2 regions of the Methylobacterium oryzisoli genome follow, and region 1 is predicted to be linked to the other one. Evidence: predicted binding sites of a transcription regulator. Region 1 holds the regulator's gene; the other holds the start of a gene.
What was found. The regulator PhoB, encoded in region 1, activates phosphate uptake and scavenging genes when phosphate is short. The targets are predictions, from matches to a motif close to TGTCATNNANCTGTCAT.
Positions count from the first base shown of each region.

Region 1 (15,735 bases):
CCGCCGCGACCTTCATCCTCGTGCCCAAGAGCCCCAGCGACCCGGCCCGCACCGCCGAGGTGCTGAAGTTCTTCACCTGGGCCTACAAGAACGGCGCCAAGCAGGCGAGCGACCTCGACTACGTGCCGCTGCCCGAGGCCGTGGTCGGCCTCGTCAAGGACGAGTGGAAGAAGATCACCGGCAAGGACGGCAAGCCGGTCCTCGGCATGTGAGCCGGCCGGGCGCTGCGCGGTGCGGGGATCCTCCCCCACCGCCCGGCGCCGCGCGGATCGCCATGCGAATCCATCGGCGGGGCGGGCATCGCCCGCCCCGTCCACCCCGTCCCGCCCCCCTGTTCCGCCCACCTCCCGCTCGCGCCGGCCCGCTTCGCGCGCTACAGGCAGCTCACTGAAGGGAAACCCGGATGGTCGCGTTGTCTGAGAACGTCGCACTCGCCGCCGAGCCGAGGCGCGCGCGCAGCGCCCCGAGTCCGATCGCGGACCGCATCTTCCACCTCTCCGCCTATGCCTCCGCGCTCCTCGTCCTGCTGGTGCTCGCCGGCATCCTGGCCTCGATCATCTACGGCGGCTGGCCGGCCTTCCAGACCTTCGGGCCGGGCTTCATCACGTCGAGCGCCTGGAACGTCGGGCGCGAGGAGTACGGGGCCCTGGTGGCCATCATCGGCACGCTGGTCTCGGCGGTGCTGGCGCTGCTCATCGGCGTGCCGATCTCGCTCGGCATCGCCATCTACCTCACCCAGCTCTGCCCGGGCTGGGCGCGCCGGCCGGTCGCGATGACGATCGAGCTGCTCGCCTCCGTGCCGAGCATCATCTACGGGATGTGGGGCCTGTTCGTCTTCGCCCCGCTCTTCGCGCGCTTCGTCCAGGTGCCGGTGTCGAACCTCGTCGAGGGGCTGCCGATCGTCGGCACGCTCCTGTACGCCCAGGTGCCCTCGGGCGTCGGCGTGCTCACGGCCGGCATCATCCTGGCCATCATGATCGTGCCCTTCGTGGCCTCGATCACCCGCGACATGCTCGACCAGATCCCGACCGTTCTGCGCGAGAGCGCCTACGGCATCGGCTGCACCACCTGGGAGGTCGTGCGCCACGTGCTGCTCCCGCAGGCCTCCGTCTCGATCATCGGCGCGATCATGCTGGGCCTCGGCCGCGCGCTCGGCGAGACGATGGCGGTGACCTTCGTGATCGGCAACGCCAACCGGCTCTCGGCCTCGATCTTCGATCCGGGCTCGACCATCGCCTCGCGCATCGCCAACGAGTTCAACGAGGCGGACGGGATGCAGCTCCACGCGCTGCTGGCGCTCGGCTGCATCCTGTTCGTCGTCACCTTCATCGTCCTCATCATCGCCCGGCTGCTGGTGCGCCGCGTGAAGGTGGCCTGAGTCCCGAGGAGCCCCGTCATGGATGCCCGCACCAACCTCGCTCCGGCGGCCCACGGCGCCGCCGCGCCGGCCGCGCTGGCCTGGGGCCGCGTGCGCGCCAGCCGCCGCAACGCCGACCGGGCGCTCAAGCTGCTGTGCGCGCTCTCGACCCTGCTCGGCGCGGTCGTGCTCGGCTCGATCCTGATCATGCTGATCGTCGAGGGCCTGCGCGGCTTCTCGCTGGCGCTGTTCACCGAGCCGACGCCGGGTCCCGGCTCGGAAGGCGGCGGCATCGCCAACGCCATCCTCGGCAGCCTGGTGATGACCGCGCTCGGCATCGCCGTGGCCACGCCCGTCGGCGTGATGGCGGGCACCTACCTCGCCGAGTACGGCAAGACCTCGAAGCTCGCCGACCTGATCCGCTTCCTCAACGACATCCTGCTCTCGGCGCCCTCGATCCTGATCGGCCTGTTCGTCTACACCGTGATGGTGCGCACGATGGGCGGCTACTCGGGCTGGGCCGGGGGCGTGGCGCTCGCCATCATCGCCACCCCGGTGATCGTGCGCACCACCGAGGACATGCTGCGCCTCGTGCCCGGCCCCCTGCGCGAGGCCGGCGCGGCGCTCGGTGCCCCACCCTCGCTGGTGATCCGGCACGTGACGTGGCGGGCCGCGCAGGCCGGCATCGTCACCGGCATCCTGCTGGCGCTCGCCCGCATCGCCGGCGAGACCGCGCCGCTGCTCTTCACCGCGCTCAACAACAATTCCTGGTTCAGCCCCAACCTGATGGGCGGCGTCGCCAACCTGCCGGTGATGATCTACCAGTTCGCCCTCTCGCCCTACGAGAACTGGCGCCAGCTCGCCTGGGCCGGGGCGCTCCTCATCACGGTCACGATCCTCGCCCTGTCGATCACGGCCCGCGTCTTCCTGCGCGGCGGCAAGGCCCGCTGAACCTCCCCATGCCGCCGACCCCTGCCGGAGAACACCGATGAGTGCCACCGCCACCGCCGCGCCCGTCGTCGGGTCCAGCAAGGCCGACGAGACCGCCCCGATCCGCGTCGCCGTCAAGAACCTCAACTTCTACTACGGCTCGTTCCAGGGGCTGAAGAACATCGACCTCAACTTCCACGACCGGCAGGTCACGGCCCTGATCGGGCCGTCGGGCTGCGGCAAGTCCACGCTGCTGCGCACCTTCAACCGGATCTACAGCCTCTATCCGGAGCAGCGCGCGGAGGGCGAGATCCTGCTCGACGGGCGCAACATCCTCGACTCGTCGATCGACCTCAACGAGCTGCGCGCCCGGGTCGGCATGGTGTTCCAGAAGCCGACGCCCTTCCCGATGTCGATCTACGACAACATCGCCTTCGGCATCCGCCTCTACGAGCGGCTGCCCAAGTCCGAGATCGACAACCGCGTCGAGGAGGCCCTGCGGAAGTCGGCCCTGTGGGACGAGGTGAAGGACAAGCTCCGGCAATCCGGCATGGGCCTGTCGGGCGGGCAGCAGCAGCGCCTCTGCATCGCCCGCACGGTGGCCCAGCGCCCCGAGGTGATCCTGTTCGACGAGCCGACCTCGGCCCTCGATCCGATCTCGACCGGGCGCATCGAGGAGCTGATCGAGCAGCTGCGCTCCGAGTTCACCATTGCGATCGTCACCCACAACATGCAGCAGGCGGCGCGCATCTCGCAGTTCACCGCCTTCATGTATCTCGGCGAGCTGATCGAGTACGGGCCCACCAACCGCCTGTTCATGAACCCGACGAAGCGCCAGACCCAGGACTACATCACCGGCCGCTTCGGCTGATCCCCCTCTCGCGTACCGGGACCATGCCATGTCCGACCATATCGTGACGTCCTACGACACGGACCTGCAGAACCTGCGCCGCAGCATCGCCGAGATGGGCGGCATCGCCGAGAAGATGATGGCGGATGCCGGCATCGCGCTCGTGCGCCGCGACGCGACCCTGGCCCAGGCCGTGATCGCGGCCGACCAGCGCCTCGACGTGCTCCAGCGCGAGATCGAGGAGAAGGCGATCCTGCTCATCGCCCGGCGCCAGCCGATGGCGATCGATCTGCGCGAGACCATCTCGGCCATCCGCGTCTCGGGCGACCTCGAGCGCATCGGCGACCTCGCCAAGAACATCGCCAAGCGCGTGGTCGCCATCAGCGACCAAGTGCAGCCGCAGAAGATCGTCGTCGGCGTGCAGCACATGAGCGAGCTCGTGCAGGAGCAGCTCAAGGATGTGCTCGACGCCTACGCCACGCAGGATACCAAGGCCGCCCACGACGTCTGGCAGCGGGACGGCGGCATCGACGCGCTCTACACCTCGCTGTTCCGCGAACTCCTGACCTACATGATGGAGGATCCGCGCAACATCAGCTTCTGCACGCATCTCCTGTTCTGCGCCAAGAACGTCGAGCGGATCGGCGATCACACCACCAACATCGCCGAGACGATCCACTATCTCGTCACCGGCGAGACGCTGCCCACCGACCGTCCGAAGAACGACGCCTCGAACTACGCCACGGTGTCGGCCGGGTCGGAGGCGTGAGACCGCCCCGCCCCGAGAAGCAGGCATGTCCACCCGCATCCTGATCGTCGAGGACGAGGAGCCGCTGACGCTCCTCCTGCGCTACAACCTCGAAGCCGAGGGCTTCGAGGTCGATGCCGTCGCCCGCGGCGACGAGGCCGACCTGCGCCTGCGCGAGCAGGTGCCGGACCTCGTCCTGCTCGACTGGATGGTGCCGGGCTTGTCCGGCATCGAGCTGTGCCGTCGCATCCGCGCACGGCGCGAGACCGAGCGCCTGCCGGTGATCATGCTCACCGCCCGGGGCGAGGAGGGCGACCGGGTGCGGGGGCTCGCCACCGGCGCCGACGACTACATCGTCAAGCCGTTCTCCGTGCCCGAGCTGCTGGCGCGGGTCCGCGCCCTGCTGCGGCGCGCCAAGCCCGCCCACGTCGCGCATCTCCTGGTGGCGGGCGACATCGAGCTCGACCGCGTCAGCCACCGGGTGCGCCGGGAGGGCCGCGAACTCCACCTCGGCCCGACCGAGTTCAAGCTGCTCGAATTCCTGATGCAGAGCCCCGGCCGGGTGTTTTCCCGCGAGCAGCTCCTCGACGGCGTCTGGGGTCACGACGTCTACATCGACGAGCGCACGGTCGACGTCCATATCGGCCGCCTGCGCAAGGCCATCAACCGCGCGCGCAGCCCCGACCCGATCCGCACCGTGCGCGGCTCCGGCTATTCCTTCGACGAGATGTTCGCGGGCGCCCTCTAATCTGCGGATCCGGCCGATCGTCCGATGAGGGAAGCGGCGCGCCCGCGCCGGGCCGCCATCGGCTTCGCCGCACGATCCAGCGCCTGCCGCACGACGAGGAACGGCCGGGGCTCGCGCCCCGGCCGCTCGTGTCTCAAGATTCGTCCGAACCGATCAGCGCAGGAGCTGCAGGATGCCCTGCTGGGACTGGTTGGCGAGCGAGAGGGCCGAGATCGCCAGCGAGTTGCGGGTCGACAGGGCCTGGGAGTTCGCCGCCTCCTCGTTCAGGTCGGCGTTGGTCAGGTTCGCCGAGCCGGTGTCGAGGATGTTGATCAGGTTCTTCGAGAAATCCTGACGGTTCTGCACCACCGAGAGGTTCGAGCCGAAGGTCGAGGCCTGGGAGCGCAGCGTGCTGGTCGCCGAGGTGATCGCGCTCAGGGTCGCCTTGATCTCGTCGTCCGACTGGAAGCCGCCGGTCACCGAGGTGAGGCCGAGGCCGTCCGCGTCGAGCTTGACGCCCTTGATGTCGAGGTTCGACGAGCCGTTCTCGTTGAACGTCACCCGCAGGGTGTTCTCGCTGGCATCGTCGCCGCTCCGCCAGAGCAGGTTGACGCCGTTGTAGCTCGAGTCCTTGGCCTGCTGGGTGATCTGGTTCAAGAGCTCGTTGAACTGCCGCGCCAGGGACTGCCGGGTGGAGTTGGTCGAGCCCGTGCTGTCCTTGCCCGACGAGGTCAGCGCGACCGCCGTGTTGGTGGCCGTGCCGTTGATCGTCGAGGTCTGGGTGCCGAAGCCGATATCGAGGTTGTTGGCGACGGTCGTGCCCTGCGCTGCGGTGATCGTGAGCTTCTGAGTCGAGCCCGCCGCCGTGGTGCTGACGACGAGCTTGTTGTTGGCGTCCACGCTGGCCAGAACGTTGCCGGCGAGGCCGGTATCCGCCTTGATGGCCGCGTTGATCGTGTCGGCGACGTCCTGGGCGCTGGTGAACGCCTTGCCCGCCGAGGTCGACAGGATGGTCGAGTTGTTCAGCGTGATCTTCTTGGCCGGGCCGGAGCCGAGCTGCAGCGTGAACGAGGCATCGTTGGCGGCACTGAAGTCGAGACCGCCTGCGGTCGCCGGCGGGCCGCCGGTGGCTGCAGCGATGACCTTGGAGCCGGTGAGTGCGGCCTTGGCCGAACCGTCCGTGGCGTCAGAGCCGACGGAGGAGAGGCCGGTCGCGGCCGTCCCGGTCCCGGCGACGCTGGTGCCGTTGCCGCCGGCAGCCGTGCCGAAGCCGATGTCGAGGGTCGAGGTCTTGTTCACGATCGTGAGCGTCGATGTCGAGCCGACGTCGCGGGAGGTGAACTTCAGGTTGGTGTTCGGACTACCCGCGAGGCTCACGTCGACGGCCATGCCGGCGTCGTTGAGCTTGCGCTGGATCGCCTCGGCCAACCGGTCGTCGGTCGTCGCGGCGGCCCCGAGCGCGACGCCGGCCGCGTCCAGGCTGCTGGAGTCGATCGTGATGTCGAGGGACTGGTTGCCGTCGTTGATGGTGAAGGTGGCTTGGTTGGCGCCCACGGTGACGGCACCAGCCGTGAAGGTGGCGGCCGTGCCGGAGACGCTGGCGCCCGTCTGGGAACTGCCCTTGCCGAAGCCGATGTCGTAGGTCGCGCTGCCCGAACCCCGCACGTTGAGCTGCTGGGTCGCTCCGGTGCTGGTGGTCGAGAAGGTGATGCGGCCGTCGGACGCCACCGACGCGGAGACCTGGCCCTTGAGAGCCGAGTTGCCGGTGATCTGGTTGTTGATCGCCTTGACGACCTGATCCGCCGTGACCTTCGTCAGATCGCTCGCCGTGCTCGCGAGGGTCTCGGAATCCAGACGGATCGTGGTATAGGTCTTGCCGCCGTCGAGCGAGAGGTCGATGGAGCCGTCCTTGGCGACGCTGGAGAAATCCTGCGTGCCGTCCGCCGTCCCGGCAAGGCCCTGGAAGGTCTTGCTGCCGCTGACGGACGCCGCCGCCGCCGCTTGGCCGCTCGTGGTGGCGCTCTTGTCGGCGAGCGCTTGGTTGGCCGTGGACTTCGCCGAGTCGACCAGCTTCTGGATCGAGGTGATGCCCTGGTTGGCGGCCTGGATGGTCTGGACGCCGTTCGAGATGCCGTCGAGCAGGTTGGACAGGTCCGAGGACCGCGCCGTCAGGCTCTGCGAGGTGAAGAAGTTAGTCGGGTTGTCGAGCGCCGAGTTGACCTTCTTGCCGGTCGACAGGCGGGACTGGGTGGTGGAGAGGAGGTTGGCGGTGTCCTGGAGCGAGAGCAGGTTCTGGCGCGTCGCGGCGGACAGCGTGATGCTGGAGGCCATGGGGTCGATCCTTTTTCGATCTTTCGCGTACGTCATTTTGACGACGGGCCGACCCTGCGCCCCCAAATCTTGCGGCGGCCTTAAACCGATCTCCCAAACACCCGTGCCTTTGCGAGAACCTTAACGAATCGTGATGCAGGATGGCGCCGTCTGAGAGAGGACCCGCCATGCCGCTGCGCATCAACCTCAAGCCCCACGAGCGCCTGATCATCAACGGCGCGGCGATCCGCAACGGCGACCGGGCCGCCGACATCCTGATCGAGACGCATTGCCGCTTCCTGCGCGAGAGCGAGATCATCCGCGAGAGCGAGGCGGACACCGCCTGCAAGCGCCTCTGCGTCACCCTCCAGGTGATCTACCTCGCCGACAATCCGCTGGAGGTGGAGGACCTGCTGGTGCGGCAATCCACCGAGATCCTGAAGGCGATGCCAAGTTCGGCGCCGTACATCCTGGCCATTCAGGACGAGGTCGCCGCCAAGCAGTACCACCGCGCCCTCAAGCGTGCGCGCGACCTCGTCGCCCACGAGCGGGCCCTGCACGAGCGCTACGCCGCGGCCGGCGACGCCGCCTGAGGGGCGTTCGGGGCGGCCGACCCGTCGCGCCTCCCCGGCAGGGGAGGGCGCCGGCGGGTTCGCGCGCGGCGCAGATACTTTGTCTCAGTAGGGGTATTCGTCAGAACCAGCCTCGCGGCGGTGCGTTGGGCCAGCACTTCACCCCAGACCCAGGAGGCTGACCGGATGGCCGAGGATCTCCGCTCGCTCTACGTGACCGCGCTCAAGAACACGCACGCCCTCGAACTGCAGGCCCTGCAGATCATGGAGCGGCAGGTCGAGCGCCTGGAGCGCTACCCCGAGATGGACGCGGCTTTGCGCCGGCACATCACCGAGACCCACGGCCAGCGCGACCGCCTGGAAGAAGCCCTCTCCGCCCTCGGCGAGAGCCCCTCGGCGCTCAAGGAGGGCGTGCTGGGCCTGATGGGGAACCTGGCGGCCCTCGCCCATGCGCCCGCCCAGGACGAGATCTTGAAGAACGCCTTCGCCAACCGGGCCTTCGAGAACTACGAGGCGGCGGCCTACGATTCCCTCATCACCATCGCGGAGGCCGCCGGCCAGACCGGGCCGATCACCGGCTTCCAGCAATCCCTCAAGGAGGAGCTGGCGATGGCCCAGACCGTCGCCGACCTCGTGAAGCCGACCACGCGGCGCTACCTCGAACTCACCGTCTCGGGCGGCAAGGCCGACCGCTGAGCCGGCCGGCCCGGCCGCCGGGTCCCCGCCTCAGCCGTCGATGCGCCTGAGCCCCGCGGCGTACCGGCGGGCATTGGCGACATAGCGGGCCGCGGAGGTGCGCAGCGCCTCGGCGGCCGCCTCGTCCAGGCTGCGCACCACCTTGGCGGGGGCGCCGACGATGAGGCTGTTGTCGGGAAAGACCTTGCCCTCGGTGACGAGGGCGTTGGCGCCGACGATGCAGTTGCGGCCGATCCGGGCGCCGTTCAGCAGCGTCGCCCCCATGCCGATGAGCGAGTTCGCGCCCACCGTGCAGCCGTGCACGATGGCGTGGTGGCCGATGGTGATGTCCTCGCCGATGTCGAGCGGGAAGCCCGGATCGGTGTGGAGCATCGCCCCGTCCTGGACGTTGGTGCGCGCGCCGATGCGGATCGGCTCGTTGTCGCCGCGCAGCACGGCCGTGAACCAGATGCTCACGTCGAGCCCGAGTTCGACTTGGCCCATCACGTGCGCGTCCGGCGCGATCCAGACGCGCTCGGGATCGGCGAGGTGGGGGCGGTGGTCGTCGAGGGCGTAGAGCGGCATGGCGGTCTCGCGGCGTTGCGGTCCCCCTCTGTAGCGGGTTCGCGCTCCCGCCGCAGCCCGCCTCAGGCCGCCGCCGGCACCGGGCCCAGGCCCCCGAAGCGCCGCTCGCGCGCCGCGAAGTCGCGCAGCGCCCCGGCAAGATCCTCGGCCCCGAAATCCGGCCACATCCGGTCGCTGAAGTGCAGTTCCGCGTAGGCGCATTCCCAGAGCAGGAAGTCCGAGAGCCGCTTCTCGCCCCCTGAGCGGATCATGAGGTCGACGTCCGGCACCCCGCCCGAGAGGCGGTGCCCGAAGGCCTCGCGGTTGTCCGCCGGTCCCGCCGCGGCCGCGGCCAGAATCGCGTCGCGGGCCGAGTAATCCACCGCGATGCGCAGGTGCAGCCGCTCGCCCCCGGCCGTCTCGGCCTCGGCCCGATCGAGCGCGGCCGGCAGCCCGGCCGGCAGGCGGTCGCGCCGGCCGATCACCGTGAGCCGTGTTCCCGTCCGGGCGAGCCGCCCGGTCTCGTGGCGCAGGTAGCGGCGCAGCAATCCCATCAGGCCCGCCACCTCGCCGGGCGGCCGGCGCCAGTTGTCGGACGAGAAGGCGAACAGAGTCAGCGTGCCGATGCCGAGGTCCGGGGCGGCCTCGGCCACCCGCCGGATCGCCTCGACGCCCGCCCGGTGCCCGGCGGTGCGCGGCAGGCCCCGGGCGCTGGCCCAGCGCCCGTTGCCGTCCATGATCGCCGCGACGTGCAGCCCGGGACGGCGGTCACAAGAACTTTGCATCACAAAGTCTCCAGGCGGAGCCGCCGTGTCCCGCGGGGCGGGAGGCGGCCGGGAGGGGGATCAGGTCGGGCGCGTGCTGAGGGCCGGCTCGGCGGCGGAGGCGGCGTCCCGCACCACCTGCTCCAGCACCGCGAGGTAATCGAGGAAGCGCCGCCGCCCGCTCGGGGTCAGGCAGCAGACGGTCTGCGGGCGGTTGCGGGCGTAGCCCTTGCGGATCTCGACGAGGCCGGCCTCCTGCAGCACCTGCAGGTGCCGGCTGAGATTGCCGTCGGTGAGGCCGCACAGGTGCTTGAGGTCGGCGAAGACGAGGCCGTCGGGGTGCGTGGCCAGCGAGGTGAGCAGGCCCAGGCGCGCCTTCTCGTGGATCACCCGGTCGAGGCCCTCGTAGGAGAAGCGGCCGCTCGGCTCAGTCATCGGCGTCCCGCGGCGCGAGGTGGAGGATGGCGGCCAGCAGCACCTGCCCGATGCCGAAGGGCAGGCCCATGGCCCAGGGCGAGAGGGAGGGCGCCCCGGCCGTGGCGGCGATGACCGCGAGGCCCGCGAGCAGGTACCACGCCGCCGCGAGCGAGGCGCCCCGGGGCAGGGTGCGGGCGGCCGCGAACAGGCCGACGCTCACGAAGACCTGCCACAGGCCCGGCAGCAGCCACAGGCTCTCGGGGGCGAGCCGCGCCAGCACCAGGGCCACCAGCGCCCCGGCCGCGAAGGCGGGCAGGAACTGCTCGATGGCCGCGAGGATCATCGCGTCCGCGAAGCCGGAATGGATCCGGCGCGCCCGCATCACCGTCTCGGCGCCGATCAGCCCGCAGGCCACGGCCGCCACCGCGATCCAGAGCCCGAAATAGGCGAGCGGCCCGCTGCCGGAGAACCAGACCGCCTGAACGCAAGCGGCGCCGAGCGCGAGGATTCCCGTGGCCGCGATGGTGGCCGGGCCGAGGCCGCGGAAATGGGTGTCGCGCGCGATCTGGCTGCGGATCGCCACGATGTCGGCGAGCGCCCGGTCGAGGTCCCGCTCGGGCGTCATGGAGCGGGTCCCGCCGACCGGCGCCTCAAGCCGTGTTGCATGATCGTGGACATGGCGCCGGATGCTCTCCGAAAACTTTGTAGCGCAAAGTATGCCTGAACCGGCGGCCTGCGCAAGGGGATTCACCCGTTGACGCTGCACGGCCGCGGACGCAGGCTTCGGTCGGCTCGCGCCGCCAAGGGCTCGCGCCGCCAAGGGTCTGCCGCGATGACCTCGTCCCGCCTGCACCTCGTCGCGATCCTGCGGCCGGCCGGCCTGGAGGCCGGGGCCGGGCGGCGCGGCCCCGGCGGGCCGGACGCGGATTTCACGCTGCATCACCTCGCCCGCGTGGCCCGGACGCTGGAGCGGGGCGTGTTCGACGCCGCCCTGGTGGCGGAGGCGCCGGGGGCGGCCCCGGCGGGGATCGATCCGCTCACCCTGCTGCCGGCACTGGCCATGGCCACCGAGCATCTCGGCCTCATCGCCCCCGCGCCCGCGGGCCTGGTCGAGCCCGCCCACGTCGCCCGCAAGTTCGCGTCTCTCGACCGGCTCACCGGCGGGCGCGCCGGCTGGTTCGCCGCGGCGCCGGGCGGCGCCGAGGACGGGGCGGAGGCGGAGGCCCGGGTGGCGCGCGCCGCCGAGTTCCTGCAGGTCGTCACCGGCCTGTGGCGACATTGGGCGGCGCCGGCCGAGACGCCGCAGCCCGGGCGCGGGCACCCGGTGATCGTGCTCGACGCGGCGAGCCCCGAGGCGCGCCGCCTCGCCGCGGCGCAGGCCGACCTCGTGGTGATGGACGCGCCGGAGCGCGACGCGGCGCGTGCGATCCGCGCGGAGCTGACCGCGCAGGCGACCGCCCTCGGCCGGGCGCCGGATGCGCTGCGGGTGCTGCAGAAGGCGGCTTTGGTGCTGGCCGCGAGCGAGGCCGAGGCTGCCGACAAGGCGCGGCGCATCGAGGCCGGTGCCGCCCGTCCCGGTCCGGAGGCCGCGTCGGCGCCCCTGCGTGTTCTCGGTCCACCCTGCGCGGTCGCCGACACCCTGGAGGCGTGGTGGCAGGAGGACGCCTGCGACGGCTTCGCTCTGCTGATCCCGCCCCTCACCGCCTGCCTCGACGAGGTCGTGGACGACCTCGTGCCGGAACTGCGCCGCCGCGGGCTGATGCCGGGCGCCTATGCGGGGCGCACGCTCCGCTCGCAGCTCGGGCTGGCCGAGGAGGCGTGAGGCGGGCCGGCGCTCAGGCCGTCCGGGCCTCCGCGTGCGCCGAGAGATACCGGAAGCGGCCGCCCGGCGGCGCGGCGTCGAGGCGCACGAGAGCCTGCTCCATGTCGCGGGCGCCGGCGGCCCAGCGGTCGCCGACCGAGGCCGGCGAAAAGTCCAGGGTCTTGCCCGCGACCTCGTCGGCCTGAGCCTCGTAGGCCACGTGCAAGAGCGTGGCGCGGGACCCCTCCGGATCGAGCCGGGCGTGCAGCGCGTAGGTGCGCTCCAGGGCCGCGATGGTGCGGCGGCTGGAACTGGCGAAGACGAGGTCGTGGGTGCGCTCCAGCACTGCGTCGAGGGAGCGCGGACGCGGCGCCCGCAGGCTGAACAGCTCGACGGCCACGCAGAGCCGATCCTGCGCGGTCGGCTCGGCGAGGACGAGGTCCACCGGCAGGTTGTTGGTGTAGCCGGGATCGCAGAGCAGGCGCCCGTCGATCTCCACCGGCGGGAAGGCCGGCGTGATGGAGGCGCTCGCGAGCAGGTGCTCGGGCGCGAGCGGCCCGCGGGCGGTGTCGAACACCACCTCCTCGCCGGTCTCGATATCGACGCAGCAGACCGCGAGCGGCGGGTCGGCGCGGTTCAGGCGCTCGAAATCCACCATCCGCAGGAGCGTCTCGCGCAAGGGGCCGAGGTCGTAGAGGGCGACATCGTTGGGCATCCAGGGCAGCACCGACCACAGGCCGGGGAAGCGGTGCCGAAAAATGGTCGGCCGCCCGGCGGCGAGCGCCAGGACCGAGTGCAGGCCGTTATAGACCTGGCGCAGCCGCAGGGGGGCGTGAGGCGCCCGCGCGGTGTGCATGACCGCCTCGTCCCAGAAGGCTCGCAGCTTCGCCAGCCTGTCCTCCGGCCGGTTGCCGGCCAGGATGGCGCCCGTCACCGCGCCGACCGAGGCTCCGACGATCCGGGACGGGCTGAGGCCGCGGGCGAAGAGCGCCTCGCAGGCGCCGCCGTGATAGGCGCCGAGCGCGTTGCCGCCCCCTAACACGAGGGCGAAATCCTGGGCGGGAGTCTGGGCGAGATCCTGGGGTGGAGTAGCGGGGGACAAAGGCACCTCGGCGCTCGGCGTGTCGCGAGGCTCCGGCCGGAGCGGCACCTCGGTCTCGCGCGGGTTACGGGATGCCGCACCAACGCGCGGGACGTCATCGGGTCCCGCGCGCCGCTCAGGCCGCGAGCGGCAGGGCGGCCTCGACCGGCAGCAGGAGCACCTGGCGGCCGTCGAGATCGTGGACGCTGACGGTCCAGTCCGACCAGTCGCCGCCGCGCCGCCGCAGGCCCTGCGCCACCTGCTCGGCCCGGCTGCGGAGCGACTCGCCCGCAGGAACGCTCTGGCCGCTGGTGTCGAGGTAGAATTCCAGGCCGTTGGTGCAGTGGAAGCGGTAGGTGGTCATCCGGTCCGTCCCCTGGTGAAGCGCCATTGTCAGCAATTTGTTCACTATCTGTTCGTGTGTCAACGCGGCCGATCCGACCATGCGGCTGGCCAAGCTCAACGCTCCGTGAAGGCATCGCGCGGGTTTCGCGGCGGTCTGTGCGCCGGTCCTTAAGCCTCTCTCGCGAAACGCGGTCGTTCACCCGCGGGCAATCATCCGCGCCAACCGGAACGACAGGATTGGCCGCGGATTATCTTTCCGCTTCAAGGTCACGCTTCGAGGGCCGCAGGGATGATCAAGCAGAGTACTGGTTGGGTCGCGGCGATGGGCGTCGCGGCAACGATGGCGTGCGGCCCGGCGACGGCCCGCGAGGTGGTGCCGTTCGAGGTCGGCGCCTCGCCCGGCACCATCGTGGTGCGCACGGGCGAGCGCCGGCTCTACTACGTCAACGGCGACGGGACGGCGATCCGCTACCCGGTCGCGGTGGGCAGGGCCGGCAAGCAGTGGACCGGCTACGCGCGCATCGAGGGCAAGTACGTCCAGCCCGCATGGTCGCCACCGTCCGAGGTGAAGCGCGACAATCCGCGTCTGCCCGCCGTGATCGCGGGCGGCTCGCCGCGCAATCCGATGGGGGCGGCGGCGCTCACGCTCGACCGGGGCGAGTACGCCATCCACGGCACTAACCGCCCGAGTTCGATCGGCACCTTCGCGTCCTACGGCTGCATCCGGATGTTCAATCAGGACGTGGTCGACCTCTACGGTCGGGTGCAGGTGGGCACGACCGTGGTGGTGACGCGCTGAGCCGGCCAGCACCTGCCCCGCCTGCGCGGCCTTGCCTCGCCATGAGCTTCCGGCGGAGAAGAGCCGGGCGGTCCCTCGACGGGCGCCGGGAGCGGGCAGGGTGATGCAGGAGGCGGCGGGCCGCATCGACGTGGAGGCCCTCGCGGCGCTGGGGGATCTCCGCCTCGCCGAACGGGAGGGCCTCGCCGTCGCGGTGCGGGCGGAGGCCGTCGCGGCGCTGCCGGCGGCGCGGCGCGCGCTGCCGCCCGAGGAGACGGCCCGCATCGCCCGCTTCCAGCAGCCGCAGGACCGGCTGGAGCGCGAGGCGGCGCACGGTCTCCTGCGTCACCTGCTCGGCGGATTGCTCGGCCGCCTGCCCGAAAGTCTCGTCCTGGCCCGTGACGGGTTCGATCGGCCGTTCCTGCCGGGAGCCGAGGGGCTCGACCTGAACCTCAGCCACGGGGCCGGCTGGGTGGCGGCCGCGCTCGGGCGGGGCGGCCGGATCGGCGTCGACGTCGAGGGGGCGGCGCGGCCGGTGAACTGGGACAGCCTCGCGCCGCACGTGATGCACCCGGACGAACTCGCCGCCTTCCGCGGCCTGGACGCCCCCGCGCGGCCGGCGCGGGCGCTCGAACTCTGGGCCGTGAAGGAGGCCTGCCTGAAGGCGAGCGGGGAGGGGCTGTCGGCCGCGCCGCAGCGCGTGAACGTGCTCCCGGACGGCGAGGGCTGGCGGCTCGACCACCGCGGCCTTTCCCTGCGGGCGGCCTCGTGCGTGCTCCCGGACGGGACCCGGTTCGCCTGGGCGGCGGAGCACGGGATGCGGCTGCGCCCCGTGCTGGTGCTCGGCGCGTAGCTACACGAAGGCGCTCATGCCGGAAGGGGAGGGCTGCGGGAAGCGCTCGGCGAGCGCGCGGCGCAGCTTTTCCAGGGCGCGGTTCTCGATCTGGCGCACGCGCTCCTTCGAGATGCCGAGGCGGTGCCCGAGGGCCTCCAGGGTGGCTTGGTCCTCCGACAGGCGCCGCTCGTGCAGGATGCGCAGCTCGCGCTCGGAGAGCACCGTGAGGGCCTGACGCAGCCACGTCAGACGGCGCTCGCCGTCCACGGCGTCGGAGACCGCCTCGTCCGGCAGAGGCGAGGTGTCGACCAGGAAGTCGACCCGCTCGGCGGAGGCGTCGCCCTCGTCGGTGATCGGCGCGTTGAGGGACATGTCGGGGCCCGACAGGCGGGCATCCATCAGCGCCACGTCCTCGCGGGAGACGCCGATGGCGGTGGCGATGCGCCGGTGGATCTCGTCGCCGACATGCTCGTCGGTCGATTGCATCAACCGGGCGCGCAACCGGCGCAGGTTGAAGAACAGGGCCTTCTGGGCCGAGGAGGTGCCGCCGCGGACGATCGACCAGTTGCGCAGGATGTAATCCTGGATCGAGGCGCGGATCCACCACGTGGCGTAGGTGGAGAAGCGGACGTCCCGCTCCGGCTCGAAGCGGGCGGCGGCCTCCATCAGGCCGACATGACCCTCCTGGACGAGGTCGGCCATCGGCAGCCCGTAGTGGCGGAAGCGGCCCGCCAGGGCGATGACGAGGCGCATATGGGCCGAGATCAGGCGGTGCAGGGCCTGCTCGTCGCGTTCGTCCTTCCAGCGGACCGCGAGGCCCCGCTCCTCTTCCCGCTCGAGGAAGGGCGCATCCATCGCCATCCGCACGAACTGTCGACGTATGCCTGCGATTTCCGCCATGCCTGCCTCCGCCGCTCCAGTCGCGTGCCCTGACCCACGGAAGGGGCATACCGGCGCGCGCAGCCAGCCACCGTCCTCGCA
Region 1 covers NZ_JBKIBX010000040.1:37,889-53,623, reverse strand. Annotated here, with positions in the region: gene pstS (phosphate ABC transporter substrate-binding protein PstS) at 1-212, shown strand, start outside; gene pstC (phosphate ABC transporter permease subunit PstC) at 404-1,378, shown strand; gene pstA (phosphate ABC transporter permease PstA) at 1,397-2,308, shown strand; gene pstB (phosphate ABC transporter ATP-binding protein PstB) at 2,346-3,158, shown strand; gene phoU (phosphate signaling complex protein PhoU) at 3,187-3,906, shown strand; gene phoB (phosphate regulon transcriptional regulator PhoB) at 3,932-4,633, shown strand; gene ACKUB9_RS27165 (flagellin N-terminal helical domain-containing protein) at 4,787-6,943, opposite strand; gene ACKUB9_RS27160 (flagellar biosynthesis repressor FlbT) at 7,111-7,515, shown strand; gene ACKUB9_RS27155 (ferritin-like domain-containing protein) at 7,681-8,190, shown strand; gene ACKUB9_RS27150 (gamma carbonic anhydrase family protein) at 8,221-8,754, opposite strand; gene ACKUB9_RS27145 (di-trans,poly-cis-decaprenylcistransferase) at 8,817-9,518, opposite strand; gene ACKUB9_RS27140 (transcriptional regulator) at 9,579-9,932, opposite strand; gene ACKUB9_RS27135 (hypothetical protein) at 9,925-10,539, opposite strand; gene ACKUB9_RS27130 (LLM class flavin-dependent oxidoreductase) at 10,747-11,736, shown strand; gene ACKUB9_RS27125 (patatin-like phospholipase family protein) at 11,750-12,823, opposite strand; gene ACKUB9_RS27120 (DUF6894 family protein) at 12,933-13,160, opposite strand; gene ACKUB9_RS27115 (L,D-transpeptidase) at 13,431-13,940, shown strand; gene ACKUB9_RS27110 (4'-phosphopantetheinyl transferase family protein) at 14,044-14,772, shown strand; gene ACKUB9_RS27105 (RNA polymerase factor sigma-32) at 14,773-15,654, opposite strand.

Region 2 (15,735 bases), on a different contig from region 1:
GGCCGACACCACCGCCCCGATGAAGCAGAGCAGCAGGGCCGCCATCATCGGCGAGGCGAGACCGGCGACGCTGTTTCCGACGAACCCGATCGTGCCCATCTTCTCGAGCACGAACACGTAGGTGCTCACGCCGGTGATCAGCATGATCTCGGGCCAGCTCACCTGCCCGATCGCCCGCTTCTGCAGGTTCGGCGCCATCAGCGACAGGACGAGCCCGATGGTGATCGAGACGAAGCCGATATCCAGGTTGAAGGCCAGGACCAGCACGGCGAGCGCGACCAGCCCGACGAGCGTCAGCACTTGGTAGATCCGCGACCCGCCGGTCGCCTCCGCCTCGGGACGGCCCTCGGCGAGCGGATCGTCGAGGCCCTGTTCCAGCTTCCGCTCCTCGGTGAACGCCTCGGCCTCCGCGTCCCCGAAGGCCTGGGGTCCGCGCTGGGGCTGGGTCACCCGGACGTGCGGGACCTCCACGCCGCCGGACACACCCGCGACCGCGGCCTTCGCCCCCATCAGCCTGCGCCCGCCCATGAGGAAGAACAGCAGGACCGAGACGGCGAGGTTCACGCCGAGGCTCGCGAAGAACGTGAAGAGCTCGTTGAGCGGAAGGCCGGCCTTGGCCACGACCGTGTTGGTGATGCCGCCGTAGATGCTGATCGGCGAGAAACCGCCCCCCTGCGCGCCGTGGATGACGAGCAGGCCCATCAGCAGCGGGTTGATGCCGTAGCGGGCGGCGAAGCCCAACGCGATCGGGGCGATGATCGCGACGGCGGCCGGACTGACGGCGCCCACCGCCGTGAGCGCTCCGGTGATGCCGAACATGATCCACGGGATGGCGGCGAGGCGGCCCCGCACGGCCTTGACGGCGAGCTGCACCAGCCAGTCGATGGTGCCGTTGTTCTGCGCGATGGCGAACAGGTAGGTGATGCCGACGAGCGTCAGGAAGAGGCCGCCGGGAAACCCCGCGATGATGTCCTTGGTGCTCATGCCGGCCGCGAGCGTGCCGACCAGGAAAGCGCCGACGAAGGCCAGCACCCCCATGTTGACCGGCCAGATCGTGGCCACCACGAACATGGCGCAGAGCGCGTAGATCGAGATCAGGTGAGGCGTCACGCGTGTTTCCTCCGAGTGTTCGGCCGCAGCGCTCATCGAGGCCGCCCGACGGGGGGCTTGGATGCCTCCCTCGCTTTGCCGGTCTTGTAGCCGAACGGTACGCAGAAACAAGCGTCTTGTATACAAGAAAGGCGTTGAAGGATTACGGCGGCAGCCCTATGGTGGCCGGCGCCCCTCGAAGGATGAGCGATGCGCCGCGCCGAAGCGCTCCGGGATCAGCTTGAGCAGGACATCGTGACCGGCCATTTCCGGCCGGGCGATCGTCTGGACGAGCAGAGCCTCGCCGCGCGCTTCGGGGTCTCGCGCACGCCGATCCGCGAAGCCCTGATGCAGCTCGCCTCGACCGGCATGGTGGAGCTGCAGCCGCGCCGCGGCGCGTTCGTGGCCTGCCTCACCCTCAAGGCGGTGGTCGAGCGCTTCGAGACGATGGCGGCGCTGGAGGGCATGTGCGGGGCGCTCGCCGCGCGCCGGATCACCGAGGAGCAGCGCACCCGACTCGTCGAGGCGCACGAGGCCTGCGTGGAGGCGACCCGGAACGGCTGCGCGGACACCTACTACTACGCGAACGAGCGCTTCCACGGCACCGTCTACGAGGCCTGCCACAACCTCTACCTCGCCGAGCAGGCCCGGCAGCTCCACACCCTGCTGAAGCCGTATCGCCGGCTCCAGCTGCGCGCGCGGCACCGCGTCTCCCAGTCGCTCGCCGAGCACGCGCAGATCGTGGAGGCGATCACGGCCGGCGATTCCGCCCAGGCGGAGCATCACCTGCGCGAGCACATCCTGATCCAGGGCGAGCGCCTGAACGACTTCATCAGCAGCTTCGGCACCGCCGACGTCGCCTGAAGGCCGGGCCGGCAGCGCCGGCCCGCACCGCCGCTACCGAACGGGAACGCCGAAGCGCCAGGACAGCGCGTGCTCCGGCTCGGGGCTCACCCGGGTGCGGGCGGACGCGAACGACCGGGCCGCCTCGAACCGCAGCCGCGCGCGGTGCGTCGCCGCGACCGCGGCGAGGATCCGCCGCATCAGCGCGACGGGCGCCGCCGGGCGGGCGTGCCGGTCGTCGGCACGACGGGGCGAGAGAGTCTGTGAGGGGATGCGGGAGGCCATGATTCAACTCCGGAGCGATGGCTCGGCGGTTCAGGCGTTCCCTCGTCCCCTCATATGGGGATGGTCTGCTGCGCTGCAACATGGCGCGCGGGCGGCGGTCGGATCGGCGAAGGTTTTTCGGGGCTTCGGACTCGCCCCGGCGGCCTGCCCGGCCGCATCCGGCTTCGCTATGCGCCGCTCGTGAGCGGCGCCGCGTCGTGCAGCATCGCTGGCCGCAGCCAGCGATGCCGGGCTGGCCTCAGCTGAACGAGAAATTGGCCGCCGTGAGGCTGGCGAGCGCGACGTTCTGAACCGTCAGGCTGGAATCGGGCGCCACCGTGATGACGACGTCGCCCCCCTGCTGGGCGCTCGCGGCCTGGACGGCGGCGAACGAGCCGAACACCCCCGAATTGAAGGCGATCACATCGCGCTCCGCGCCCGCGACCGTGAAGTCGCGGATCACGTCGCGGCCGTCGCCGCGGCCCACCGCGAAGGTGTCGCCGCCCGCCCCGCCCATCAGGAGGTCGTCGCCGGCATTGCCGAACAGCAGGTCGCTGCCCTCCTCGCCGTAGAGGGCATCGTTGCCGATCCCGCCCGACAGGTAGTCGCTGCCGCTGCCCGCGCCGAGGAAATCGTCGCCCTCCTCGCCGAACAGCTGGTCGTTGCCGGCGCTGCCGAACAACGTGTCGTTGCCGAGATAGCCCCGCACTTGGTCGTTGCCGAGGCCGCCATCCACGCGGTCGTTGCCGGCATCGCCGAACAGCACGTCGTTGCCGGCCGCGCCGTCGAGGGTGTCGTCGCCGCCCAGGCCGCGCAGCACCTCGTTCGCGGCGCTGCCGGTGATCCCGTTGTTCTGGTCGTTCACCTGGACGGCGCTGAGGCGCACCTGATCCAGCAGGTACTGGCCGACCTCGGCCTGGTCGGTGAAGGCCTGCCCGCTGCCGGCCACGACCTGGCCCTGCGCGTTGCGCACCACGTCTTGGTCGTCGGCCAGGGAGACGAGTTGCCCGGCATTCGCCCCGGTGGTCAGGAGCGGGACGATCTGGTTCGAGTGGTTGTTGCTGAACCAGCGGTATTCCGGCACGCCGTCACGGTCGCGGTCGGGCTGCACCGGCTGGAAGGGGATCGTCGCGCCTTCCGGCCCGAACAGCAGGTGGTCATGGTCGGCGGTCACGATGACGAGGGTGTCCTCCATCGTGGCCCGGCTGTCGGGCGAGTTGACCCAATCCATCACCGACTTCACCGCATCGTTGAAGTCGACGTACTCCTCGATCATGCGGCCGAAATTGTTGCCGTGCATGGCGCGGTCGACGGCGCCGCCCTCGATCGAGACGTAGAAGCCGTCCGGATCGACGTTGAGCCGGTTGAGCGCCGCGAGCGACAGCTCGGACAGGGTCGGCGAACTCTCCAGGCGCGGCACGCTGAACGGGATCTCGGTGGCGCCGGCGGGCGCGGCGCCCGAGCGGTAGTAGTTGGTGCCCGTGAACGCCTGCGGCACGATGGCGAGCCGCTCGCTGGTCGGCGTGCCCGTCGCGGCGGCCTGGATGGAGGCGCGGTCCTGCAGCAGCGTCCAGCTCTGGCCGTCGTCGGAGCGGAAGGTGTCGTTCTTGAGCGCGGCCCAGAGGTCGGCCCCGATCCACTGGTTGTTGGGGGTCGCGACGCGCCTTCCGTCGTCGTTGAAGTCCGGGTTGCCCGTGCCGGCGATCACGTCGAGCACGCCGTGCTCGAACATCTCCTGGGCGATCTGGTTGGCGTTGGCGCGCGCGACGTTGTGGGCGCCGCCCGTGGCCGCCGGCGTCGCGTCGCTGAGCTGGACCGTCGAGACCACGCCCGTCGCCTTGCCGAGGGACTTGGCGACCTCCGCGAGCGTGGTCTCGGTGAGGCCGCTGCCGTCGACGTTGACGGCGTTGTTGTAGCTCTTCTCGCCGTTGGTGAGGGTGCTCGCCGTGTTGGCCGAATCCGGAGCGGTGGCGCGGTTCCACTCGTAGCCGTCGAAGGCCCGCAGGTAGCCGGCGCTGTTGGTGCCGGCCACGGGGTCGAAGTCGTAGTTCTTCGCCGGGTCGTAGACGGCGTTCGGATCCTGCGCGAGGCCCGCGAGGCCCGCGATCGGGGCGTTGCGCGTCGAGAGCGGGTAGACCGACTGCGCGGTCGCCTGGAAGCCGGGCCCGTCCGTCACGAGGCCGTTGGCGCCGCCCGAGCCCCGGCGGGGGTCGTTGGCCGCCAATCCGTTCAAGTAGAGCCGGGTCGCCTCGAGCGTATTGGCTCCGGCACCGTCGGCGATCATCACGATGACGTTCTTGATCGGGCTCGCCGTCCCGGCAGCCGAAACCCCTGCAGCCATAGCCATGTCCCCCAGCAGAGCATCCGCTGTCGCGAGGCGTTGGACCGGCCTTCGCCTGGAAACAGTCCGGCAATACTCCCCTGGAGATCGCTTGCGACGGCGTGATGACAGGAGCCGCGGGCGGGCGGCGGGCGCCCGATCCTCGCGTGGCGCTGCTCAGGCGCCGAGGGCGCGCTCCAGCTCGCCCTTCGACATCCGGGAGCGGCCCGGGATGTCGCGCTCCCTGGCCCTGCGCATCAAGTCGGCCTTGGTGGCGCCCGTCGCGGAGCCCTTGTGGGCCGGTCCGGATTTGCGGGCGGAGGCTGTCTTGGCGGAGGCTGTCTTGGCGGCGACGTCCTTGGGCTGCCGCGAATGCTGCCGGCCCTTGGCGCTGTCGGCGCGCTTCTTGGCGGTGGTGCGCCGGTACTCCGCGTCGCTCAGGTGCTCGCGGGCCGCCTTGGGCAGGTAGCGCTCGCCGGTCTGGCCGCTCTTGGCGCCCGATTGCGTGCCCCATTCCTCGTCGGTCCACTGCTTGAGGTGGTTGTCCGAGGACTTCTTGCCCTCGTAGCCGCCGCCCTCCTCTTTGTATTCCTGGACGGCCATCTGGGCCTTGCGGGCCGACCATTGTCCGGGCTTGCCGCCCTTGGAGGAGCGCGTGACCTGCGCCTTCACCTTGTCCCAGAGCTTCGGATCGGTCTTCTTGGCTGTTCCGGCCATCGCGCCCTCTCTCGGTCTCGTCCTCTGTCGATCGTGGCCCACCAACAGGGGCTCGCGCGCCGGGGTTCCGCAGGGGGCGGCCCGCTCGACGGGCCACCACCTTGGACCAGGCGGTTGACTCGGGCCGTGACTGCCCGCATCCACCCCGGGTCGCGGCGCCGCAGCAGCGCCCGCGCGGAGCCTAAGACCATGACCAGAGACACCCTGCAGCGCCCGAGCGTCTTCATCGACGGCGAGGCCGGCACGACCGGTCTCGGCATCCGCGAGCGCCTGGAGCGATTCGACGACATCCGCCTGCGCTCGATCCCGCACGAGGCGCGCAAGGACCCGCAGGCGAAGCGCGCGCTCCTGGCCGAGGTGGACCTCGTGGTCCTGTGCCTGCCGGACGACGCGGCGAAGGAAACCGTGGCCATGGCGGACGGCCTGCCCGGGGGCGGCCCGCGCATCCTCGACGCCAGCACGGCGCACCGGGTCGCGCCGGGCTGGACCTACGGATTCGCCGAGATGACGCGCGGCCAGCGCGCGGCCCTGCGCGCCGCGCGGCGGGTCGCCAACCCGGGCTGCTACCCGACGGGCGCCATCGCGCTCCTGCGCCCGCTCGTCGAGGCGGGGCTGATCCCGGCCGACTTCCCCATCAGCATCAACGCGGTCAGCGGCTACAGCGGCGGCGGGCGCAAGATGATCGAGGATTACGAGGCGGGCACCGCGCCGGCCTTCCAGCTCTACGGGCTCGGCCTCGCCCACAAGCACCTCGCCGAGACGCAGGCCTACAGCGGCCTCACCCGGCGCCCGATCTTCATCCCGTCGGTCGGCAACTTCCGGCAGGGCATGCTGGTGTCGATCCCGCTGCACCTCGACGCGCTGCCGGGCCGCCCCGCGGCCGGCGACCTCGAAGCGGCGCTCCAGGCGGCCTACGCGGGCGAGACGCTGGTGCGCGTGGTGCCGGGCGCGGAGGACGGCGCCCACCGCGAGCGCCTGGAGCCGGAGGCGCTGAACGACAGCGACCGGCTGGAGCTGCGGGTGTTCGGCTCGGACGTGCACGCCCACGCGGTGCTCGTCGCGCGCCTCGACAACCTCGGCAAGGGCGCCTCCGGCGCCGCGGTGCAGAACCTGCGCCTGATGCTCGACCTCGAGTGAGGGCGCGGCGGCTCTCCCTCGCGCGCTCGCCCTTCGCATGGCTGTCCGGGGACAATCGATGGCGCGGGGAACCCCTCTCCCGTGCGGGAGAGGGGCAGGGGTGAGGGTCCCGGGAGGGGGCAGCAAGACGTCTCGACGCTGTCGCTACCAGCACTGACGTCAGCAGCTGATTCTGAACCCTTCCGCTCCCCTCACGACGCTCCACGCATCACTACGGCACCCTCCCGGGACCCTCACCCCTGCCCCTCTCCCGCACGGGAGAGGGGTTCCCGCGCCATCCTTGTCGAGGATTGTTCCCCGGACAGGCCTACCCCTTCGGGAGCCCGAGACGTCGGAGAGCCGCCCGCCCTGCACAGACGAGACCGCCGCCCGGACGGTGTGGGCGCGGGGATCGTCTCGGGCTGCGACGCGATCGATGCCCTCCTCGGACGCGGATGGGCGCGGGCGCTCGACGGCCGCTCGCTCAACGCCATGGCGGTCCGCGCGCAGGACTGGACGGTCCACGGGCCACTGGGCCCGCTGAAGCCGGTCGCCGCTGCGGGATCGCGGCAGCATCCCGCTAACCCTTCGGACGCATGGCCGTGCCCGCCACCGACCGCATTGGCGATGGCGTAAGCATTACTCCCCCACGGTTTCGCAGTGCAGACGGGTGGGGCAATGGCGCGGCGGATGGGCTGGGGCTTGCGGCGGGGACGGGCTTTCGGGGCCGACACCGCCGGCGGCGTGATGGTGGTCTTCGCCCTGCTGGCCCCCGTCCTCCTGGGCGCGGCCGGCACGGCCGTCGACTACGCCTCGTGGACGCGCCAGCAGGCGCATCTGCAGGCCGCCGCCGACGCCGCCGCCCTCTCGGCCGCCCGGGAATTGTCGGTGAGCACGGCGGATCTCCGCCGGGTCGATGCGGTCGCCCGCAGCATCGTGCTGGCGCGCCTCGACGCGGCCGGGCTCCGGCAGGTCCCGATCGTGGCGGCGGCGCTGCCGGACGCCGCGTCCGTGCGGGTGGAGGTGCGCATGCCCCGGCAGGACAGCTTCGCGGGCCTGCTCGGCGTGGCGTCCGGGGATCTCGCCGCCGACGCCACCGCCATCCTGAGCGGCCGGCGCAAGCTCTGCGTGCTCGCCCTCGACGCCGCCGCGGCCGAGACCGTGCACCTCAAGTCGAATTCCTGGCTCACGGCGCGGGACTGCGACGTCCACTCCAACGCCCGGCACGCGGCCGGCGTCGCCAGCGACAGCGGCATCCAGGTCACGGCCGCCAAGGTGTGCTCGGCCGGCGGCTTCTCCGGCCAGGGCTCCTTCCGGGGCAGCCGCATGAGCGATTGCGCGGCGATCCCCGATCCGCTCGCCGGCCGCGCCGCGCCCGCGTCCGGCCCCTGCCTGCCCGGCACCTCCGTGATCGACCGCGGCACGCCCGGCAGCCGCCACCGCGTGCCCGCCGGGACCTATTGCGGAGGCCTGTTCATCGGCGGCAACTCGGTGGTGACGCTCGAACCCGGCACCTACGTGATCAGCGGCGGGCCGCTCGTCATCGATTCGAACGCCGACGTGGCCGGCGACGGCGTCGGCTTCTACCTCACCGGTGCGAACGCCCGGTTCCAGTTCCTCAGCAATGCCAGGGTCGACCTCGACGCGCCCACCGGCGGGCCGCTCGCGGGCCTGCTGTTCTACGAGGACCGCGGCGCCGGCGAGATGCGCGAGCACGAGATCAAGTCGAACTACGTCTCCAACATGACCGGGACGATCTACCTGCCGAAGGGCCGCCTCGTGGTGGACGCGACGAACGAGGTGGCGCAGCAATCGCACTTCACCGTCATCGTCAGCCGGCAGATCCGGCTCACCGCCAACCCGAAGCTCGTGGTGAACGCGAATTACGGCCTCACCAGCGTGCCGGTGCCCAAGGGGCTCGGCCCGATGGACGGCGAGATCCGGCTGGCGGAGTGAGCGCGGGGCCGCCCACCCTTGTCGCGGGCCGGGCGATGCTGCAAAGCGTCGTCGCCTCTCCCAGGGCGGTCCGGCGGACCGCCAGATTCGGGCCCGTGACATGCACGACATCCGCGCCATCCGCGAGACTCCGCAGGCTTTCGATGAAGGCCTGCGCAAGCGCGGGCTGGAGCCGCTCTCGCCCGCGCTGATCGCCCTCGACGATGCCCGCAAGGCCGCGGTCTCGGCCGCGCAGGCGGCCCAGGAGCGCCGCAACGCCCTCTCGAAGGAGGTCGGCGCGGCCAAGAAGGCGAAGGACGAGGCGCGCGCGCAGGGCCTGATGGCCGAGGTGGCCCGCCTCAAGGACGAGGCCCCCGCCCTCGACGCGGCCGCCGACGAGGCCAAGCGCAAGCTGGACGAGGCGCTGGCTGCGATCCCCAACACCCCCAAGCCCGATGTGCCCGTGGGCGCCGACGAGCACGGCAACGTCGAGTACCGGCGCTTCGAGGGGCGCGGGCGCCAGGAGAGCGGGCGCCAGCACTTCGAGATCGGCGAGGCCTCCGGGCTGATGGACTTCGAGGCGGCGGCCAAGCTCTCGGGGTCGCGCTTCGTGGTGCTCAAGGGCCATCTCGCCCGGCTGGAGCGGGCGCTCGGCCAGTTCATGCTCGACCTGCACACCACCGAGCACGGCTACACCGAGGTCGCTCCCCCGCTCCTCGTGCGCGACGAGGTGATGTTCGGGACCGCGCAGCTGCCGAAATTTCGCGAGGATCAGTTCGCGGCGCTGCCGGGCTCCCTCGACCCGCAGGCCGGGCCGACCCGCTGGCTGATCCCCACCGCCGAGGTTCCCCTCACCAACCTCGTGCGCGAATCGATCCTCGCCGAGGACGAACTGCCCTTGCGCTTCACCGCGCTCACCCCCTGCTTCCGGGCCGAGGCCGGGGCGGCGGGGCGCGACACCCGGGGCATGCTGCGCCAGCACCAGTTCACCAAGGTCGAACTCGTCTCGATCACCACGCCGGACCAGTCCGCCGAGGAGCACGAGCGCATGCTGGCCTCGGCCGAGGCGGTCCTGAAAAAACTCGACCTGCCCTACCGGGTGATGACGCTGTGCACCGGCGACATGGGCTTCGCCGCGCAGAAGACCTACGACATCGAGGTCTGGCTGCCGGGCCAGCAGACCTACCGGGAGATCTCGTCCTGCTCGGTCTGCGGCGACTTCCAGGCCCGGCGCATGGAGGCGCGCTTCCGCCCCCGCGAGGGCAAGGGGGTGCTCCCCGTCCACACCCTCAACGGCTCGGGCGTGGCGGTCGGCCGCGCGCTCATCGCCGTGATGGAGAACTACCAGAACCCGGACGGCAGCGTCACGGTACCGTCCGCGCTCGCGCCCTACATGGGCGGCCTCACCCGGATCGAAGGACCGAACAGCTGATGCGCATTCTCGTCACCAACGACGACGGCATCCACGCGCCGGGGCTGAAGGTCCTGGAGGAGATCGCCCGCGAGATCTCGGACGACGTCTGGGTCGTGGCGCCGGAGACCGACCAGAGCGGCGTCTCGCACTCGCTCTCGCTCAACGATCCCCTGCGCCTGCGCCGGATCTCCGAGCAGCACTTCGCGGTGAAGGGCACGCCCTCCGACTGCGTCATCATGGGGGTGCGCCACATCCTCAAGGAGCGGGGTCCCGACCTCGTGCTCTCGGGCGTCAACCGCGGTCAGAACGTCGCCGAGGACGTGACCTATTCGGGCACCATCGCGGGGGCGATGGAGGGGACGATCCTGGGCGTGCGCTCCATCGCCATGAGCCAGGCCTACGGGGCGGGCGGGCGCGCCAACGTGAAGTGGCACACGGCCGCCCATCACGGGGCGCGCACGGTGCGGCGCATCCTGGAGGCCGGGATCGAGCCGGGCATCCTCGTCAACGTCAACTTCCCGGATTGCGAGCCGGACGCGGTGCAGGGTCTCGCGGTGGTGGCGCAGGGCATGCGCAACCAGCAGCTCCTCGCCATCGACGAGCGCCTGGACGGGCGCGGCAACCCGTATTTCTGGCTCGCCTTCGCCAAGGCGCGGTTCGAGCCGGCCAACGGCACCGACCTCAAGGCCATCGCGGAGGGGCGCATCTCGGTCACGCCGCTGCGCCTCGACCTCACCGACGAGCCGACGCTGACGCGGTTCGCGCAGGCGCTCGGCTAGCCCCCTCCCGTGCGCCAGACCCTCGGGGCGGTGGAGGCCGCCGCCTTCGTGCTGGCCTTGCGCGCCCGCGGGGTCCGCGACCCGGCCGTGCTCGGCGCGATGGAGCGTGTCCCGCGCGAGCGCTTCGCCCCGCCCGCCCTGCGCGCCTGGGCCCGCCGCGACCTCGCGCTGCCGCTGCCCTGCGGCCAGACCATGACGGCCCCGAGCGTCGTCGCGGCGATGCTCACGGCCCTCGATCCGCCGCGGGGCGCGCGGGCGCTGGAGGTCGGCACCGGGTCGGGCTACGCCACCGCCCTGCTGCTGCGCCTCGGCTGCGCCAGCGTCGAGAGCCTGGAGCGCTACGCGGGCCTCGCCGAGGCGGCGGCGCGGCGCCTCGACGCCGAGGGCTTCGCGGCGGCGTCCGTCGTCCACGCGGACGGCTGCGCGCCAGGCGAGGGCGCGTTCGACCGCATCCTCGTCAACGGCGTCGTGCCGGCCCTGCCCGACGCGCTGCTGGCGCGCCTCGCCCCCGGCGGCCGGCTCGTCGGCGCCGTCGCGGGGGCGGGCGGCGCCCGGCTCGCGGTGGTGGAACGGGGCGAGGAGGGCTTTGGCCGGCGCCAGCCGGAACCCGCCCTGCGGCTCGCCCCGCTCACGCCCGGCCTCGCCGAGACCCTTTGAATCGGCCGCGCAACCTTACTGCTGATCCCGCACCCGCAACGGAAGCTTAACCTGAATAGGATTTGAATTCCCTTCATCGGGTTGCGTGTATGTGCGGGTGCGTCGATGCGGGATCGTGCGGCTGGGAACGGGATGCGGACGCTGTCGCGCTTCGCTCTCATCGGTCTGATCGGGGGTGCGTCGGCAGCCTGCAGCTCCGACACACTGCGTCTGGGTGATCCGTTCACGAACCCGTTCTCGGCCAGCACGGCGAGCACGGAGCCGGGCGCCACCGGCAGCCTGCCCGAGGGCGAGGCCGTCGCTCCGCTGCGCTCCTCGCCGATCCGCTCCGAGGCGCTGCCCGCGCCGGGCGCCGGCCCGATGCCGCTCTCCGGCCGCGCCGCTCCGGCGCCCCAGAGCGCCCCCCAGAGCCCGCGCGTCATCGCCTCGACGGCGCCGGTCACCAGCGCCGCCGGCGGCTGGACCGCGCGGGGCGGCACGACCATCACGGTCGGCCCGGGCGACACGCTCAACCAGCTCTCGACCCGCTTCGGCGTGCCGACGAGCGCGATCCTGTCGGCCAACGGCCTGTCGGGCGCGAGCCAGGTCACGCCCGGCCGGCAGATCGTGATCCCGGTCTACGACGCGGGCGGCTCCGCCGCGCTGACGCCGCGCGCCGCCCCGGCGGCGCCCCAGCCCCGCATGGTGCTGCAGCAGCCCAAGCCCGAGCCGCGCAAGATCGAGATCAGCAAGCCGGAGCCCACCCGGGTCGCCTCGCTGGAGCCGACCCGCAAGGTCGCCGAGGCGCCCGAGCGCAAGGCGCCGGTCCGGCCGGGGCAGGCCACGCCCGCCCCCGTGAAGCCCGCCGCCGCCGAGCGGGCCGCCAAGCTCAACACCCGGCCGGCCGAGCCGGTCCGGACCGCGAAGGCCGAGGTCAAGGAGGTGAAGCCCGAGCCGAAGAAGCCCGCCGAGAAGGTGGCGGCCAAGCCCGAGCCGAAGCCTGAGCCGAAGTCCGTCGCCAAGGTCGAGCCCAAGCTCGAAGCGAAGAAGCCCGTCGAGAAGGTCGCCAAGCTCGAAGCTCCGAAGGTGAAGCCCGAGGAGCCGAAGGCTGAGGCCAAGAAGGCGGTCGAGGCCAAGCAGCCGGTCGAAGCCAAGAAGCCCGCCGAGGCGCCGAAGGTCGAGGCGGCCAAGCCCGAACCCAAGGTCGAGGTGGCCAAGGCCGAGCCGAAGCCCGAGCCCGCTCCGGCCCCCGAGGAATCCGCCTTCCGCTGGCCGGCCCGCGGCCGAGTGATCGCCGGCTACGGATCGAGCGGCAACGAGGGCATCAACATCGCGCTGCCCGAGGGCACGCCGGTGAAGGCCGCCGAGGAGGGCACGGTCGCCTACGCGGGCAGCGACGTGAAGGGCTACGGCAAGCTGGTACTGGTGCGCCACGCCAACGGCTACGTCTCGGCCTACGCCCATAACGGCGAGATCGAGGTGCGCCCCGGCGAGAAGGTGAAGCGGGGCCAGACGATCGCCAAGTCGGGCTCGTCCGGCAACGTGACCTCGCCGCAGCTCCACTTCGAGATCCGCAAGGGCGCGACCCCGGTCGATCCGATCCCGCGCCTCGCGAGCAACTGAGACCCCGGCATGACCGAGAAGCCCCCTCCCCAGAGGGGGCTTTTTCGCATTCCGGGGTCAGTTCATCCGCCACACCGCCGCGTTGACCAGCGTCGCGTAGGAGACCCAGGCGGCGTAGGGCAGGAGCATCAGGGCAGCGGGCCGGTCGAGGGGCCAAAAGAGCCGGATCGTCCACAGGATCATCACCAGGAGGGCGACGATCACCACGAGCCCGCCCAGGATGTCGTGCGCGCCGAAGAACACCGGGGTCCAGGCGGCGTTGAGGGCGAGCTGGAGGAAGAAGGCCGCGAGCGCGAGGCGGCGGGTGCGCCGCGCCTCGCCGGGCACGGGCGCGGTGCCGAGCACGCGCCAGCAGGCGAGCGCCATCAGCGCGTAGAGGATCGTCCAGGCGACCGGGAAGAGCCAGTTCGGCGGCGTGAAATCCGGCTTGGCGAGGCCCGCGTACCATGTCGGGATGTTGGGGGTGGTGAAGAGCGGGCCGGTCGAGGCGGCCAGCAGCACCGGCAGCACGGCCAGGAGGACGCGCGGCAGGGCCGGCAGGACGGGGGCTCGGGTCGGGCTCTCGGCTCGCATGACGGGGATCTCGTGCGGGAATGCCCCCGACCTTGCGCGCGCGCACCCGTTCTGCAAGGGCGTGGCGTTGCCGCATCCTTCCGCCGGAGCCCGCCATGAGCCGCGAGACCTCACCGCCCAATTGGTCGAAGCGCAGCCTCGCCGCCCAGGCGCTCGGCCATGTCGAGCCCGTGACGAAGGCGGTGGTGCAGCCGATCCACCTCGCCACCACCTACATCCGCGACCCCGACAATCAGTACAGCTCCGGCTTCGTCTACGGCCGGCCCGACAATGCCACGGTGCGCGAGGCGGAGGGCGTGCTGGCGATGCTGGAGGAGGCCGAGGCCGGGGCGCTCCTGTTCGGCTCCGGCATGGCGGCGGCGACGGCCGTGTTCGCGGCCCTCGACCCGGGCGACCACGTGGTGGCGCCCACCGTGATGTACTGGGCGCTGCGCCGCTGGCTCGCCGAGGAGGCGACGCGCTGGGGCCTCAGGGTCGATTTCGTCGCCACCGACGACCTCGCCGCCCTGAGGAGCGCGATGCGCCCGGGCGAGACCAAGCTCGTCTGGCTGGAAACACCCTCGAACCCGCTCTGGACCGTCACCGACATCGCGGCGGCGGCCGAGATCGCCCATGCGGCGGGCGCGCGGCTCGCGGTCGATTCCACCGTCGCCTCGCCGGTCGTCACGCGTCCTCTGGCGCTCGGGGCGGACGTGGTGATGCACGCCGCCACCAAGGTGCTCAACGGCCATTCCGACGTGATCGCGGGGGCGCTCGCGGGCGCGCGGGCGGACGCGTTCTGGGCCCGCATCCAGCGGGTGCGCGCGAGCCAGGGGGCGATCCTCGGTCCGTTCGAGGCCTACCTGCTCCTGCGCGGGATGCGCACCCTGCACCTGCGCATCGCCGCCCAGATGGCGGGCGCCGCCACGCTCGCGGGGCGCCTGTCGGAGCATCCGGAGGTCGCCGCGGTGCTCTATCCGGGCCTGCCCGGCCATCCGGGCCACGCGGTGGCGGCCCGGCAGATGGAGGGCGGCTTCGGCACCATGCTGTCGATCCGGGTGAAGAGTGGCGAGGCCGCCGCGATCGCGGTCGCGGCCCGGGTGGCGCTGTGGAAGCGCGCCACCTCGCTCGGCGGCGTCGAGAGCCTGATCGAGCACCGCGCCTCGGTGGAAGGCCCCGGCACCCCCTGCCCGCCCGACCTCCTGCGCCTCTCGGTCGGCATCGAGGACCCGGACGACCTTTTCGCGGACCTCGACCGGGCGCTGCTCTAGCGCGGAGGGATCGGCCTTCCCGGCTCACGGTCCGGTGAACCGATCGGCAGCGTGGCGCGTTTCCGCAGCAAAGCTCGCCAGATTCCGAGGCCCGCCATGCCAGCCGCCCTTCCCTTCGCGCTCCTCGGGGCGCAGCTCGTCCTCGCCGCCGCGGACGGTCCGCCGAACCTCGACATCCGCGCGACCTGCGAGTCGCCCGGCCGCACGGCCGTTAGCAACGAGACCGGCTCCGACGGCTGCCTGCGCTCCGAGCGTCAGGCCGGCGACGACCTGCGCAAGCGCTGGGGCAGCTTCCCGGCGGCGTCCAAGCGGCAATGCTCGCAGCAATCGCAGGCTGGCGGCTTCCCGAGCTACGTCGAGATGCTGACCTGCCTCGAACTCGCCAGCGGCATCGCCCCGGGCGGTGCGGCCAGCGGGCCGGGCGGTCCCACCACCACCGGCAGCACCGGCTCCGAGACCAGCACGTCGAGCGGCACCAAGCTGACCGACGAGCCCTCGGCGAGCCAGCGCACCGATCCGCTCAAGGTGCTCGGCAAGCCCGCGCGCTGACGGATCGAGCCCGGCCTGCTCGACCGCTTGGCCTGCCTCCGTCGGACCGGCAGCCACCCTCGGCGGACGAGGCTCAGCGCGGCGGGGAGGCGGCGGCGTCGTCCGTGGCGGTCGAGAGCCAGACCGGCGCCTGACCGCCAGCCTGGACCGGCCGCGGGCGCGCCGGCAAGGGGACCGGAACCGGCACGCCGGCCCGCGCCGCCGCGAGGTCGCGCAGTTCCGGCGCCTGATCGGTGTCGTCGGCGGTCAGGAAGAGGCCGCGGCGGCGGGCGCGGGCGCCGAGATCGGCCCGGCTGGTGATCACGCTCAGGGCCGGGCTGAGGAGGAGGCCGGCCGCCACCGGCGCCATCCACAGGGCGAGGAGCGGGTCGCCCGCGGCGGCGAGCGCGGCGGCGAGCAGCGCGCCCGCGGCCAGCGCGTCGACCTGCAGCCGGCACGCCTCGCCCCACGGCACCCGGCGGTCGTCGCGCACCTGCGCGTCCCAGCGCACCACGCGCCCCGCGAAGGTGGTGACGACGGCGCCCGCGTTGAACAGCGTCAGCACCGGCCACAGCAGCACCCACAGCCCCTGCTCCAGGGCGGCGCTGGCCAGGAGCCGCGTCAGGCCTCCGAAGGCGCGCCGCCGGG
Region 2 covers NZ_JBKIBX010000005.1:37,108-52,842, reverse strand. Annotated here, with positions in the region: gene ACKUB9_RS06910 (SLC13 family permease) at 1-1,146, opposite strand, end outside; gene ACKUB9_RS06905 (GntR family transcriptional regulator) at 1,300-1,953, shown strand; gene ACKUB9_RS06900 (hypothetical protein) at 1,987-2,217, opposite strand; gene ACKUB9_RS06895 (alkaline phosphatase) at 2,456-4,537, opposite strand; gene ACKUB9_RS06890 (DUF5872 domain-containing protein) at 4,694-5,233, opposite strand; gene argC (N-acetyl-gamma-glutamyl-phosphate reductase) at 5,423-6,370, shown strand; gene ACKUB9_RS06880 (pilus assembly protein TadG-related protein) at 7,052-8,305, shown strand; gene serS (serine--tRNA ligase) at 8,406-9,716, shown strand; gene surE (5'/3'-nucleotidase SurE) at 9,716-10,477, shown strand; gene ACKUB9_RS06865 (protein-L-isoaspartate O-methyltransferase family protein) at 10,487-11,134, shown strand; gene ACKUB9_RS06860 (peptidoglycan DD-metalloendopeptidase family protein) at 11,267-12,736, shown strand; gene ACKUB9_RS06855 (TspO/MBR family protein) at 12,794-13,309, opposite strand; gene ACKUB9_RS06850 (trans-sulfuration enzyme family protein) at 13,405-14,559, shown strand; gene ACKUB9_RS06845 (hypothetical protein) at 14,656-15,108, shown strand; gene mdoH (glucans biosynthesis glucosyltransferase MdoH) at 15,182-15,735, opposite strand, start outside.
Region 2: the regulator PhoB is predicted to act here: its motif matches at 4,631-4,647, upstream of ACKUB9_RS06895 (alkaline phosphatase).